DNA from 3 places in the Shewanella mytili genome. Region 3 is predicted to be linked to each of the others. Evidence: predicted binding sites of a transcription regulator. Region 3 holds the regulator's gene; each other region holds the start of a gene.
The links. Region 3 encodes MetJ, which represses methionine synthesis genes. Its sites were predicted from a motif close to TAGACGTCTAGACGTCTA; they were not measured.
Positions count from the first base shown of each region.

Region 1 (4,188 bases), 300 kb from region 3:
ATGGCACTATTGCTCGTCTGCCTGTTTGCCCTTGGCGCCTGCTCCGGGCCACCGTTACCCTATCTGGGGCCTGATGCCCGCATTCTGGCCTTTGGCGACAGCCTCACCGCCGGTAACGGCGCTGGGGAAAATGAAGATTATCCCGCGAGGCTGGCAACATTGTGCGGCTGTGAAGTGATTAATGCCGGCGTGCCGGGAGAGGTGACCGCCCTGGGGCGCCAACGGCTGCCCTTATTGCTGGAAGAGATGCAGCCTGACGTGCTGATTTTGCTGGAGGGGGGCAATGACATTTTACGTGGTGTGCCAAGGGTGCAGATCCGTGAAAATCTGCAGCAGATGTTGCTGGATGCAAAGGCCATGGCCGTGCCCGTATTGCTGATTTCAGTGCCGCAAAAACAGCTGTGGCTGCATCCCGCCCCTTGGTACAAGGCGCTGGCAGATCAACACGACAGCCTCTTGATGGACGATGAACTGAGCGAACTGTTATCTACAGCGTCACTGAAATCGGATATGATCCATCTCAATGCGGCGGGCTATCAGCAACTGGCAAATGAGATCTACCACAAGCTAAAGCATGCCGGGCTTTTCTGAAGCGCAATATCCTGTCTAAAATCATTGCAAGAGGCTTGACCCTCAGGTGGCATTTGTGGGTAAATCCCATGGTAAAAACAGGCTCCGCGTCTTAATAACAACAGGTTAAATTTTTTTATGACAGATCTTGAGCAGCAGGTGTTCTCAGAGGTCCGTGCCATTATTGCCAATGAAGAGCAGGTGATTGGGCGGCGCGCCATATTGGTGCCGCTGAAAAAAGCGATCATTGCCGATGGCGATATTCGTAATGTCATAGATATCGTGTCTGCGGATCCGGCGCTGGCTGCGCATCTGCTGTGGCGCTGTAATTGTGCCATGGCCCCGAACGTACAGCCCAACCGCAGTTTAAAAGATGCCCTGGTGCGTTTAGGACAGGTGAACATCTATCGCTACGCCTTTACTTTCTACCTCAAGGAACGGCTGGATGAACTGCCGCAGCCTTATCGCAAACTGGTGCAAGCCTACTGGCGCCTGACCGAAACCATAGCCACCGAAACCGTGGACAGCCTGCATCAGATGCAGGGGGTGAGCATTGATGCGGATGAAGTGCAAACCTTGGCGTTATTCAGCGTGTTCGGGCAGATTATCGCGCTCACGGCGTTTGCCTACCTGAATGCGGAACATGAGCAGTGTTTCCCGCTGAGCATTATCAAAAACCTGATTGATACCCAGCAAAAATCCCTTACCCTTGGCGCCTTTGACGCTTTGGGGCTGGATGACGAGCTGCAACATGAGTTCATGATTGCCCATAACCTGCGGCAAACCCGTGATGCCAACTCCTCCGGTTTGGTGCTGCGCCGCATTCTGGCCCAGCGGGAGTTGTTGCTCAATCCTTTGTGAGCAGAAGCCTGGGTTAGTGCACCTCTTGCTGGTTGCCCGCTTCTGCCGCGACCAGTGATAGCCAGTGGCGGATTAACCCGCTGTTGCCGGCATCATGGCGGTATGCCCCCAGAAGCGGCCGTTTCAGTCCCTCTTTCCCCAGTCGCAACGCTTTGAGGCTCAGCCCGTGGGCTTCCCGTATGGACCAGTTGGGCAGGGCGGCAACTCCTTCGTTACAGGCCAGACGTTGCAATAGCACATTGGTGAGATCGCAGCTTTTCTGCACCCCCGGGGCAATGCCTGCCGGCTCCAGAAAATAGCGGAACAAATCCAGCCGCGCCAGCGGCACCGGATAACTGATAATGGGCTGTTTGGCCAGTTGCTGTGGCAGTACATAATCAAATTTGGCCAGTGGATGCTCCTGACTCACAATCAATTTCACTTCAAATTCAAACAGGTGTTGATAGGCAATGGTATGGCTGACCACAGGATCCGAGGTGAGCACCAAATCCAGCTCGCCATTGTCCAATGCCGCTAGGGCATCAAACAGATAACGGCTGGACAAGTCCAGTTGTGCTTCGGGGTATTTCTGGCGGAAGGCTTCCATGGCCGGCATCAGCCAACGAAAGCAGGAGTGGCACTCAATGCCCACCCGTAACGGCCCCTGCTGGCTGTTGCCTCCGTGTTTCAGCAGATGCTCGGTTTGTTGCACCTTGGGGAGAATGTCTTCTGCCAACTGCAGCAGGCGGCTACCTTCCTCGGTAAAAGACAACGGCTTGCTTTTGCGGATGAATACCGAAGAGTTGATGCGGTTTTCCAGCTCCTTAATCTGATGTGACAACGCAGACTGGGTAACAAAGCGCTTTTTCGCGGCCGCCGCCAGACTCCCGCATTCCTTCAATGCTAACAATGTCCACAAATGCCTGAGTTCTATCATGCTCATCCCTATGAATCCTGCTCATGTTGGTGTTGAAACCAATTCGTTTGCTTGCCAAGAGATTATCACAATAAACTTCTAGACGTCCAGACGCCTAGATTGTTTTGCCAGCCGGTGGCGTCATCCATGAATTTGCATCAGTGAGGTTTGAGCATGACATTACACAATCTGGGTTTCCCCCGTATCGGCCGTCGCCGTGAACTGAAATTTGCCCTGGAGCAGTATTGGCGCGGAGAGATAACTCAGGCGCAGTTGCTAACGCAGGCGGCCCAATTGCGCCGCACCCATTGGCAGTGGCAGGCAGACGCCGGCATTGAATTGCTGCCGGTGGGAGATTTTGCCTATTACGACCAGGTACTGACATTAAGCGCTACCCTGGGTGCGCTGCCGGCGCGCCATCTTCAGGGCGAGGTGACGCTGGATACCCTGTTTCGGGTGGCTCGGGGGCGGGCGCCCACCGGCAAGCCTGCTGCCGCAGCGGAAATGACCAAATATTTCAACACCAATTACCACTATCTGGTGCCGGAACTCAGCGCCGGGCAAACCTTCTCCATTTGCTGGCAACAGCTGTTTGACGAGGTGCAAGAGGCGCAGGCGCTGGGGCATCAGGTAAAACCGGTACTGTTGGGGCCTGTGACCTTTTTGCATCTGGCCAAAACCGTGGGCGAACCTTTTGACAAACTGACATTGTTACCGCAGTTATTGCAGGCATATCAGCAGTTGCTGGCGCGCTTTGCCGCGCTTGGCGTCACCTGGGTGCAGCTGGATGAACCGGCACTGGCGCTGGAGTTGAATAGCGCTTGGCAACAGGCTTATGTGCAGGCTTATGACACCCTGCAAACCGCACAGGTCAAGCTGCTGCTGGCCAGTTATTATGGCAGCGTGGCTCATCATCAGTCGTTGATTTCAGCATTGCCGGTGGCCGGGCTGCATCTGGATTTGGTGACGGCACCAGCGCAACTGCCGCTGTTTGCCAATGCCCTGCAACCCGGGCAGGTACTGTCTGCCGGGGTGATTAACGGCCGCAATGTGTGGGCGGCCGAGCTGGATCAACTGGCGCAAACGTTGGCGCCTTATGCCCGGCAATTGGGTGAGCGCCTGTGGTTGGCGCCTTCTTGCTCACTGCTGCATACCCCGGTGGATTTGGACGTGGAAACCGAACTGGCCGAATCGCTGAAATCCCGCTTGGCTTTTGCCCGGCAAAAACTCACCGAGTTGCAGGAGTTGCAACTGCTGCTGCAAACGCCGGACTGCGCCAAGGCGCAAGAGATAACCTTACGCTGCATTCGTCGCCGGGAGCAGCAGGCGGCCGCTGCGGATGTTGCCGTTACCGCCCGGCTGGCAGGGCTGAGTGAGCAGGATTTTCAGCGTCACAACGTATTTGCCAAACGTCAGCCATTGCAACAGGCGCGGCTGCAGTTGCCCTTGCTGCCCACCACTACCATCGGCTCTTTTCCCCAAACGGCGGTTATCCGCCAGCTGCGTAATCGCTGGCGCGGCGGGGAGCTTTCTCATGAGGAATATACCCGGCAGTTACAGCAGATCACCAAAGATACCATTGAGCGCCAGCTGAAACTGGGGCTGGACGTGCTGGTACACGGGGAAGCCGAGCGTAACGACATGGTGGAATATTTTGGCGAGCAGCTAACAGGCATCGGCTTTACCCGCTATGGTTGGGTACAAAGTTACGGTTCCCGCTGTGTCAAACCGCCGCTGATCTACGGCGATGTGAGCCGGCCACAGCCGATGACGCTGGAATGGGCCGAATATGCCCAAAGCCTTACCGACAAACCGGTCAAAGGCATGCTCACTGGCCCTGTGACCATTCTGCACTGGTCGTT
Region 1 is NZ_JBKOUD010000002.1:323,456-327,643, forward strand. Features, by position in the region: gene ACIDEJ_RS04155 (GDSL-type esterase/lipase family protein) at 1-591, shown strand, start outside; gene ACIDEJ_RS04160 (HDOD domain-containing protein) at 709-1,431, shown strand; gene ACIDEJ_RS04165 (LysR family transcriptional regulator) at 1,445-2,347, opposite strand; gene metE (5-methyltetrahydropteroyltriglutamate--homocysteine S-methyltransferase) at 2,501-4,188, shown strand, end outside.
Region 1: metE (5-methyltetrahydropteroyltriglutamate--homocysteine S-methyltransferase) is a predicted target of MetJ. The motif match lies at 2,419-2,436, and genes of this name have one in related genera.

Region 2 (4,188 bases), 230 kb from region 3:
AAAACGTCGGGGTGTTATTGCCCACAATGTCATGGTTGCCCCGCTCAGTGTAAAAGCGCACCGCAAACCCGCGAGGGTCACGCTCGGCATCGGCAGAGCCGGCCTCGCCGCCCACGGTGGAAAAACGCACGAACACTTCAGTTTGCTTGCCCGCACCGCTAAAGTGGTCGGCAATGGTGTACTGGCTGAGATCCTGGGTCAGGGTAAAGGTACCGTATACGCCGGTGCCTTTGGCATGCACGATACGCTCAGGAATGCGCTCCCGGTTAAAGTGCGCCAGTTTTTCAATCAGGTGAAAATCCTGTAACAACAGCGGGCCACGCTCACCGGCTGACAGCGAATTTTGATCATCTGCCACGGGGGCACCGTTTTGGCTGGTTATGTAATGCTGGGTCATCTTGTGCTCCTTACGATTTCTTCTGGTGTAACCAAAGTTCAATCAAGTCAACGATTGTGGCCATGTTGCACTCCTTAAACAGAGGGTCGGTACTCAGGCGTTGGATTGATGATAGGCAAAGCCAAAAAATCATTAAAGCGATTAAAATGAATTACAATGATTCATAAAAAGGATTAAAAATGGCACAGGCAACACCACAACACCTGCACGCTGACCCAGTAAGGTTAGTCGGCAAACGCGCCGCTGCACGACGACATGATGAATTGCCACAGCCAGAAATAACAAAAGCAGCCGAATGCTGCTTTTGACAAGTACGCCAAGCGGTATTTACAGCGCGTTTTTACTGTCCGGGCGGCGCACCACGGCAGCGGTCATCCGGGAGATGCAGGTCAGATCCCCGGCGGCATTGTAAATGCGGATATCCCATACGGAGGTGCGTTTGCCCAAATGAAACGGCTTGGCCACCGCCTTGATTTCACCATTGCGGGCAGCACGGATATGGTTGGCGTTAATCTCCTGGCCCACACAGTAAAAGTGATCAAAATCCACCGCAAAATTGGCGGCATAACTGGCAACGGTTTCTGCCAATACCACATTGGCCCCGCCATGAACCATACCGATGGGGTTGTGAATGGCCGGTGATGCCGGCATGGTGGCCACCAGATAATCCTCGCCGATTTCGGTGATTTTAATCCCCAGGGTTTGCATCAACGTGCCTTTGCCGCCAAGGCCGCCATCCAGCCGGGCACAGTCTTCAAGCGTGATCTCTTTAAACCAGATACTCATATGTTGTCATTTCCTTATAGGCTGCCATCAGACAGTGTAACCCTCTGGGCCGGCGCGAACATCACCCATTTGGCTAATTGACGATCGTGCAGCGACGATAACGTCCACAGTGCGCAAATGGCGCCAATCAGGGCCAGCAGCATGTCGGACTGGGTATCCCACACATACCCCTGGGTGCCCAAAAATGCCTCGGCGCCATCTTCGGTCAATACCGCCGCCCACCACTCAATCAGTTCATACAGTGCAGAGAGTGCCAGCGCAAAGCAGCCACACAGGAAATGACACCAGCCACCTGCTTGCAACACCCGATTGCGCAACAGGATTTCCCGGGCAATCATCGCCGGCACGAACCCTTGGGCAAAATGCCCCAGTTTGTCGTAGTTATTGCGGCTCCATCCCAGCCATTCGGCCAGCCAGTCAAATAACGGCACCTGGGCATAGGTATAATGGGCGCCCACCAGCAGCACCCAGCAGTGCAGCAAAATCAGCACATATAACAGGGGCGTTAACGGAAATTTCCAGCGGCACCAAGCCAACAACGGCAAGGCCAGCAATGCGGGCGTGGCTTCCATCCACCAGGTGATCCCGTCATGGGGTTGCCAGGCCGACCACACCAACACGCTGGCATACAGCGCCAGCCAAATCAGCAGATTTTTCAATATCAGCCCCAATTTGCAGATTGTTCACGATCTAAAATAAACACTTTAGCCGTCCAGACCTCCACACCAACTCAAAAAGGTGCTAACGTGGGTGACAGCTGGGGGCAGCTTAACACACTACCTTTTGTTCACTAACAGAATCACATATTGAGGGGTACCGATACTATGGCGAAACATTCGCTGGACAAGGATAAAATTAAGATCCTGTTGTTGGAAGGCGTGCATCAATCAGCCTTAGACGTGTTGAAAAATTCCGGTTATAACAATATTGAATACCACAAGGGATCGTTATCCGGCGATGAACTGATTGAAGCTATTAAAGACGCGCATTTTGTCGGCCTGCGCTCCCGCACCCAGCTGACCAAAGAAGTGCTGGATAAAGCGGAAAAACTGGTGGGTGTGGGCTGTTTCTGCATCGGTACCAACCAGGTTGACCTGAAAGCCGCCGAATTGCTGGGTATTCCCGTATTCAACGCCCCCTTCTCCAACACCCGCAGCGTGGCCGAACTGGTGATTGGCGAAATCATCATGCTGATGCGCGGCGTGCCGCAGCGCAACATGTCCGCCCATCAAGGCGGTTGGCTCAAGAGTGCCAAGGGCAGTTATGAAGTCCGAGGCAAAACCCTGGGGGTCATCGGTTACGGCCACATTGGTACCCAGCTTGGCATTCTGGCAGAAACCCTGGGGATGCGAGTGGTGTTCTACGATATCGAAGACAAACTGCCACTGGGCAATGCCCATCAACTGCGTTTTATGAACGAACTGCTGGCCCAGGCGGATGTGGTGAGTTTACACGTGCCAGAAACCCCGCAAACCAAACTGATGTTCGGTGCCGCCCAGATTGAAGCCATGCGTCCAGGCAGCTTCCTCATCAACGCCTCCCGCGGTACGGTCGTGGACATTGATGCACTGGCTGCAGCGCTGGAAGCCAAACATCTGGCTGGGGCGGCCATTGACGTATTCCCGGTAGAGCCAAAATCAAACGATGACGAATTCCAAACACCGCTACGGGGTTTTGACAATGTGATCCTGACCCCTCACGTGGGTGGCAGCACCGAAGAGGCCCAGGAAAACATCGGCATTGAAGTGGCCGGCAAACTGGCCAAATACTCCGATAACGGCTCCACGGTCACTGCGGTCAACTTCCCCGAAGTTTCCCTGCCGCAACAGCATGGCACCTCTCGCCTGCTGCACATTCACCGCAACCGTCCGGGGATTTTGCTGAAAATCAACCAGGCGTTTTCAGAAAAAGGCATCAATATTGGCGGTCAGTACCTGCAAACCACGGCCAATATCGGTTACGTGGTAATGGAAGTGCATACCGATCAGGCCGCTGAGGCCCTGGAAGAGCTGAAACACATTGAGGGCACCATCCGTACCCGTTTGCTGTATTGAGCACTGTGTCTTGAGTTGTTTAAAGGGTGCCGTCTTGGCGCCCTTTTTATTTACGCAAAATCCGTTACAATCGACTCACTTTTGATGCTGTTAATTTCAGGATGATCCTATGAGTATCGCAGCTCCCCAACTTTCCTGGGCACCCGACGCCCCCCTTCCGGCACTATTGATCTCCCCCCTCTCCCATCTGGGCCTGATGCAGGTGACCGGCGAGCAAAACCGCAGCTTCCTGCACGGACAGATCACCGCCGATGTCAATGCCCTTGATGCCAACCGCTGGTGCTGGGGCGCTCATTGTGATCCCAAAGGCAAGATGCTGTCGGCATTCCGTTTGTTTGCCATTGCCGATAGCATGATGCTGCTCATGCCAAAAGAGCTGCTCAGCAGTGACTTGCCGGAATTTCGCAAATATGCCGTGTTCAGCAAGGCTGAGCTTGACGATGTGTCAGCCCAGTGGACCATCCTCGGTATTACCGGCACGGGTGCTGCCGACTGGCTGCATGGCCAGTTCCCCCAATTCAACCGTGAGCAGCCACTGTGCCAGCTCGAGCAAGGCGTCATCCTCAATGACGGTGAGCGTTTTCTGTTGATATTGCCAACCCAGGCCGCTGCCGAACGGGTGCAGGAGATGCCGCTTTACCATCACAGTGCCTGGCAGGCACTGGAAATCCTGGCAGGGTATCCGGGGCTTGATGCCGCCCATCAGGGGCAATTTGTGCCACAGATGTGCAACCTGCAAGCACTGGATGGCATCAGCTTTACCAAAGGCTGTTACATGGGGCAGGAAACCGTCGCCCGCATGAAATACCGTGGCGGCAACAAACGCGCCCTGTATATCCTGAAAGGCCACTGCAGTGCCAACGTGACCCCGGCATCCACATTGGAGCTGGCCATGGAGGAAGGGTTCCGCCCTCAAGGCACCATTGTGGAAGCCGTGCAAAATGGTGACCA
Region 2 is NZ_JBKOUD010000002.1:257,814-262,001, reverse strand. Features, by position in the region: gene katB (catalase KatB) at 1-397, opposite strand, end outside; gene ACIDEJ_RS03895 (PaaI family thioesterase) at 725-1,183, opposite strand; gene ACIDEJ_RS03890 (DUF2238 domain-containing protein) at 1,198-1,842, opposite strand; gene serA (phosphoglycerate dehydrogenase) at 2,008-3,237, shown strand; gene ygfZ (tRNA-modifying protein YgfZ) at 3,347-4,188, shown strand, end outside.
Region 2: serA (phosphoglycerate dehydrogenase) is a predicted target of MetJ. The motif match lies at 1,889-1,906, and genes of this name have one in related genera.

Region 3 (4,188 bases):
GCAGAATGTGCGCCACACGCCGGTAACAGTCCGGATCCGCCAGGCTGCTGCCCCCAAATTTATGTAAGTGACTACGCGCCATTAATCAATGCTCTCCAATTTAACCAGCTGCCACGGCTGCCAAGGCAGCGGTAATGTCATCCACCAGGTCTTGCGGGTCTTCAATGCCCACTGACAGGCGGATGAGTGTGTCTTTTATGCCTGCGTTTGCCCGGGCTTTTGCATCCATGGCCCGATGGGTCATGCTGGCGGGCACCGCCACCAGGCTTTCTACCCCGCCCAGGCTTTCCGCCAGGGAAAAATAGCGTAATGCCCCGAGAAAAGCGCCGACTTGTGTTGCGCCGCCTTTGAGCTCAAAGCTTACCATGGCGCCAAAGCCTCGCTGTTGCTTCAGCGCAATCTGGTGATCCGGGTGCTGTGCCAGCCCCGGATAATACACTTTTTCCACCTGTTCGCTGCCCTGCAGCAAATCCACTATTTTGGCGGCATTACGCTGGTGCTGTTCAATGCGTAGTGCCAGTGTGCGCAATCCACGCAGTGCCAGATAGCTGTCAAAGGCGCCAGCGGTGAGCCCCAGCGTGTTCGACCACCAGTGCAGTTGCTCGGCAATTTGCGGGTCTTTGGCTATCACCGCGCCGCCCACCACATCGCTGTGGCCGTTAATGTATTTGGTGGTGGAGTGCACCACAATATCGGCCCCCAGTAACAGCGGCTGTTGTAATGCCGGCGACAAGAAGGTGTTATCCACCGCCAGCAAAGTGCCCTGAGCCTGACACTCATTGGCCAATCGGGCAATATCCACCAGCCGCAGCAGCGGATTGGAGGGGGTTTCCACCCAAACCAGCTTGGGTTTGGCCGCCAGGGCCTGTTGCAGGGCCTGGCTGTCGGTTTGATCCACCACCGCCAGCTGGAATTGCCCTTTTTGCGCCAGATGGGTGAACAGGCGATAACTGCCGCCATAACAGTCATGAGGGATGACCAGCAAGTCCTCCGCCCCCAGCAAGCTGCTGACCAAGGTGACCGCCGCCATGCCGCTGGCGGTAATCACCGCCGGGCATCCCTGCTCCAGCTCACCAATGGCATTGGCCAAAATGCTGCGAGTAGGATTGCCGGAGCGGCTGTAATCAAACTCCCGCGGCGTTTGGTAGTCTGCAAAGCTGTAATTCGTCGACAGGTAAATAGGCGGAAGCACCGCACCATATTGGCTATCGGACTCGATTCCTTGACGCACAACCGTGGTGGCCATTTTCCGCGCAGTCATGTTCGGCTCCTTACATTATTAACAGGGGCGACAGATTAAAGATGTCTAGATGGCTAAATTCTATCAAGTCGCTCTTCAACGTCAATAGGCATAAAGACGTTTAGACGTCCAAATGTATAGAATTCCATTTTTGTGATACAGTAGCATGGACTCCCATTTGACTGTGGGATGTAAGAGTTTAAAATCGGCAGCGAATTAGCGACATAGCAGGTGCAACATGACTGAATGGAACGGCGAGTACATCAGCCCTTACGCTGAGCACGGGAAGAAAAACGAACAAGTAAAAAAAATTACTGTGTCTATTCCGTTGAAAGTATTGAAAGTGCTAACCGACGAACGCACTCGGCGCCAGGTCAATAACCTGCGTCATGCCACCAATAGCGAACTGCTGTGTGAAGCATTCTTGCATGCTTACACCGGCCAGCCATTGCCCAACGATGAAGATCTCTCCAAGGATCGCCCTGACAGCATTCCGGCAGATGCCAAAAAAATCATGGAAGAGATGGGCATCGAATGGGAAGAAATGGAGTAAATGGCTGACCTTTCGGCCATGAGGCGCAACATATCATCAGCTTGCCGGGCATGTCCCGGCATTCTGCTTTTTTAAATGTGGACATTAATCGACCCCATCACCCTGCTACTGGCCTCGCTGGTGATTGTCGCGGGCGCCATTACCCAAAGTTTGCTGGGGTTTGGCTTGGCAGTGGTTGCCGCACCGCTGTTGTACATCATTGACCCGGAATTAATCCCGGGTTCGTTGATTATCCTGAGCTTTTCCATTGCCCTGCTCACCTTGCTGCGCGAGCGGGGACAGTTGGAGCTGGCAGGATTGCAGTATGCCGTGGCCGGACGCATTCCCGGCAGTTTGCTGGGGGCCGCCTTGCTGCTGGCGCCCCAAGCCATTCTCGGGCTGGTGATTGCCGCCATTGTGGCCACGGCCGTGGCCTTGAGCCTGAAAAAACTCACGCTGCCAGTCAACCGTTGCAATTTGTTTGTGGCGGGGATGTTTTCCGGCATTTTCGGCACGGTTGCCGGCATTGGCGGGCCACCCATGGCCCTGCTGCTCACCGGGCGGGAAGCCGGGAAGTTTCGTGCAGCCCTCTCGGCCTTTTTTGTGGTCAGTACCTGTATCAGCCTCTTGGTGCTGCTGCTCTCCGGCATGCTGTCGTTCAGGGATCTGCTGCTGGCGCTGCTGTTATTGCCGGCGCTGCTGCTGGGATTCGTGATCTCGGGGGCGCTGTTGCATCGGGTGGACAAACGGCGCAGTAAAATGCTGACCTTGATGTTATGCAGTGCCAGCGCACTGCTGCTGGCACTTAAATCACTCTGGGGGCTTTTGGCCTAGCCCCCGTTGTCACGCATCACCGCAATTAAAAGTGGAAAGAGGTTTGCAGGGCGCCGCCTACGGCATTATCGCTGCCCATCATGCCGGTGAGATCCAGCCGGAAGAAGTTACCCACCACAATGCCGGTACCCACGGAATAGATGTCAGTGGTCACGTCATTCACATCATGGCGATAGCCTAAGCGCAATGCCAGCCAGTCGGTGGCCTGCAATTCGCCGCCCATGCGCCAGTATTTGGGGCCGTCCAGTTCCACGAATTTGTTGTTTTCGGTGAGATCAACATCCGTGGTCAGCGTCAGTCCCTGCCATTGATAGGCGAGCCCGGCAGTGACCATGGGCTTGACCTGATAGGTCAGCTGCTGGCACGGGCAATCTGCCAGCACCACGGATGCCAGCTCCTGCTTGACCAGGTTGCGACCACTAAGCCCCAGCGTCAGGCCTTCGGTGGGCTGCAACGCCACCCCCACATCCAGGTTGACGCCGGTATCGTTGTTACGATAGTCATCGCTGTTGAAATCATTCACGTCAAAGTTGTTGGCAGACACCGCATAGTTGAAGGTATCAAGGCGTTGCAGTTTCGGCGTCACCCCGATGGTCAGCGGCATGTCACCCACACTCATGCGGGTACTCAGCGCCACCCCGAAATCCGATACGGCACCGGCAAATACCCGGCCGGTGGATGACAGGTCATCCAGTGATGGCGGATTCAAGGGATCCAGATTATTCAGCAGCTGTAAATCCGCCGCACTGACATCCGCCAGCACAAAGGCGTCCAGATAGGTTTTGGCAATCACCGCCGCTGAAATCCGGCTGTTTGAGGGTAACACAACCGCCACGCCCAACCCCACACTGGCATAGGCACTGTCGCCTTGCAGGGCTTGCAGGTTATTCAGTAACAAGTCGCGGTAGCGGATGATGTTGTCCGGATTCTGCTGGGCAATGGCCCCATCCAGCATGTCGTAGTTATCCTGCAGGGTGTCAAACTCGTCCACCATGTCGTTTTTATCGGCCCCATCAGCACCTAGGGCAGGCAATAACAGGCTTACGTCATCCTGCTGGCGATCTGCCAATGCCAGCAATGCCGGATTCACGAAACCTGCAGCCAGGCGATCACCGGCAGCAACGCCTGCCCCGCCCATGGCATCAGTTCTCGCTTCAAATACATCCTGCCCGGCCCACAGGGAACCGCTGCAAAAAGTGGTGGCGGTGAGCAACGCCAGCGTGGTTAGTTTCATCTCCATCTCCTTGAAAAACGCCTCGGATCAATAGGGTTCAGTTAAAGATAGCTTAACTCTTGATATCTTCAGCAAACCCCATAAAAAAAGCCTCCGCATTCGCGAAGGCTTGTGGCGCTAGCATAACAATGATTAGCCGAGATAACTTTGACCGGCGTACAGAATAAAGTGACGCAGAGCCAGTACCCCGGTGAGGCTGCACAGGGCACCGAGCAACATCACCCCTTTGCCATGACGCTGTTGTGCCGGCAGCAACTGGGATAACAGCGGAATGCCGAAACCGACAGCCACCACCAGTGTCCAGAATACCGCAGCCCAAGTGCCATCAGTAAGTGATGCCAGTGCTGC
Region 3 is NZ_JBKOUD010000002.1:23,363-27,550, reverse strand. Features, by position in the region: gene ACIDEJ_RS02895 (bifunctional aspartate kinase/homoserine dehydrogenase II) at 1-82, opposite strand, end outside; gene metB (cystathionine gamma-synthase) at 101-1,261, opposite strand; gene metJ (met regulon transcriptional regulator MetJ) at 1,479-1,793, shown strand; gene ACIDEJ_RS02880 (TSUP family transporter) at 1,869-2,606, shown strand; gene ACIDEJ_RS02875 (conjugal transfer protein TraF) at 2,632-3,840, opposite strand; gene nrfD (NrfD/PsrC family molybdoenzyme membrane anchor subunit) at 3,973-4,188, opposite strand, start outside.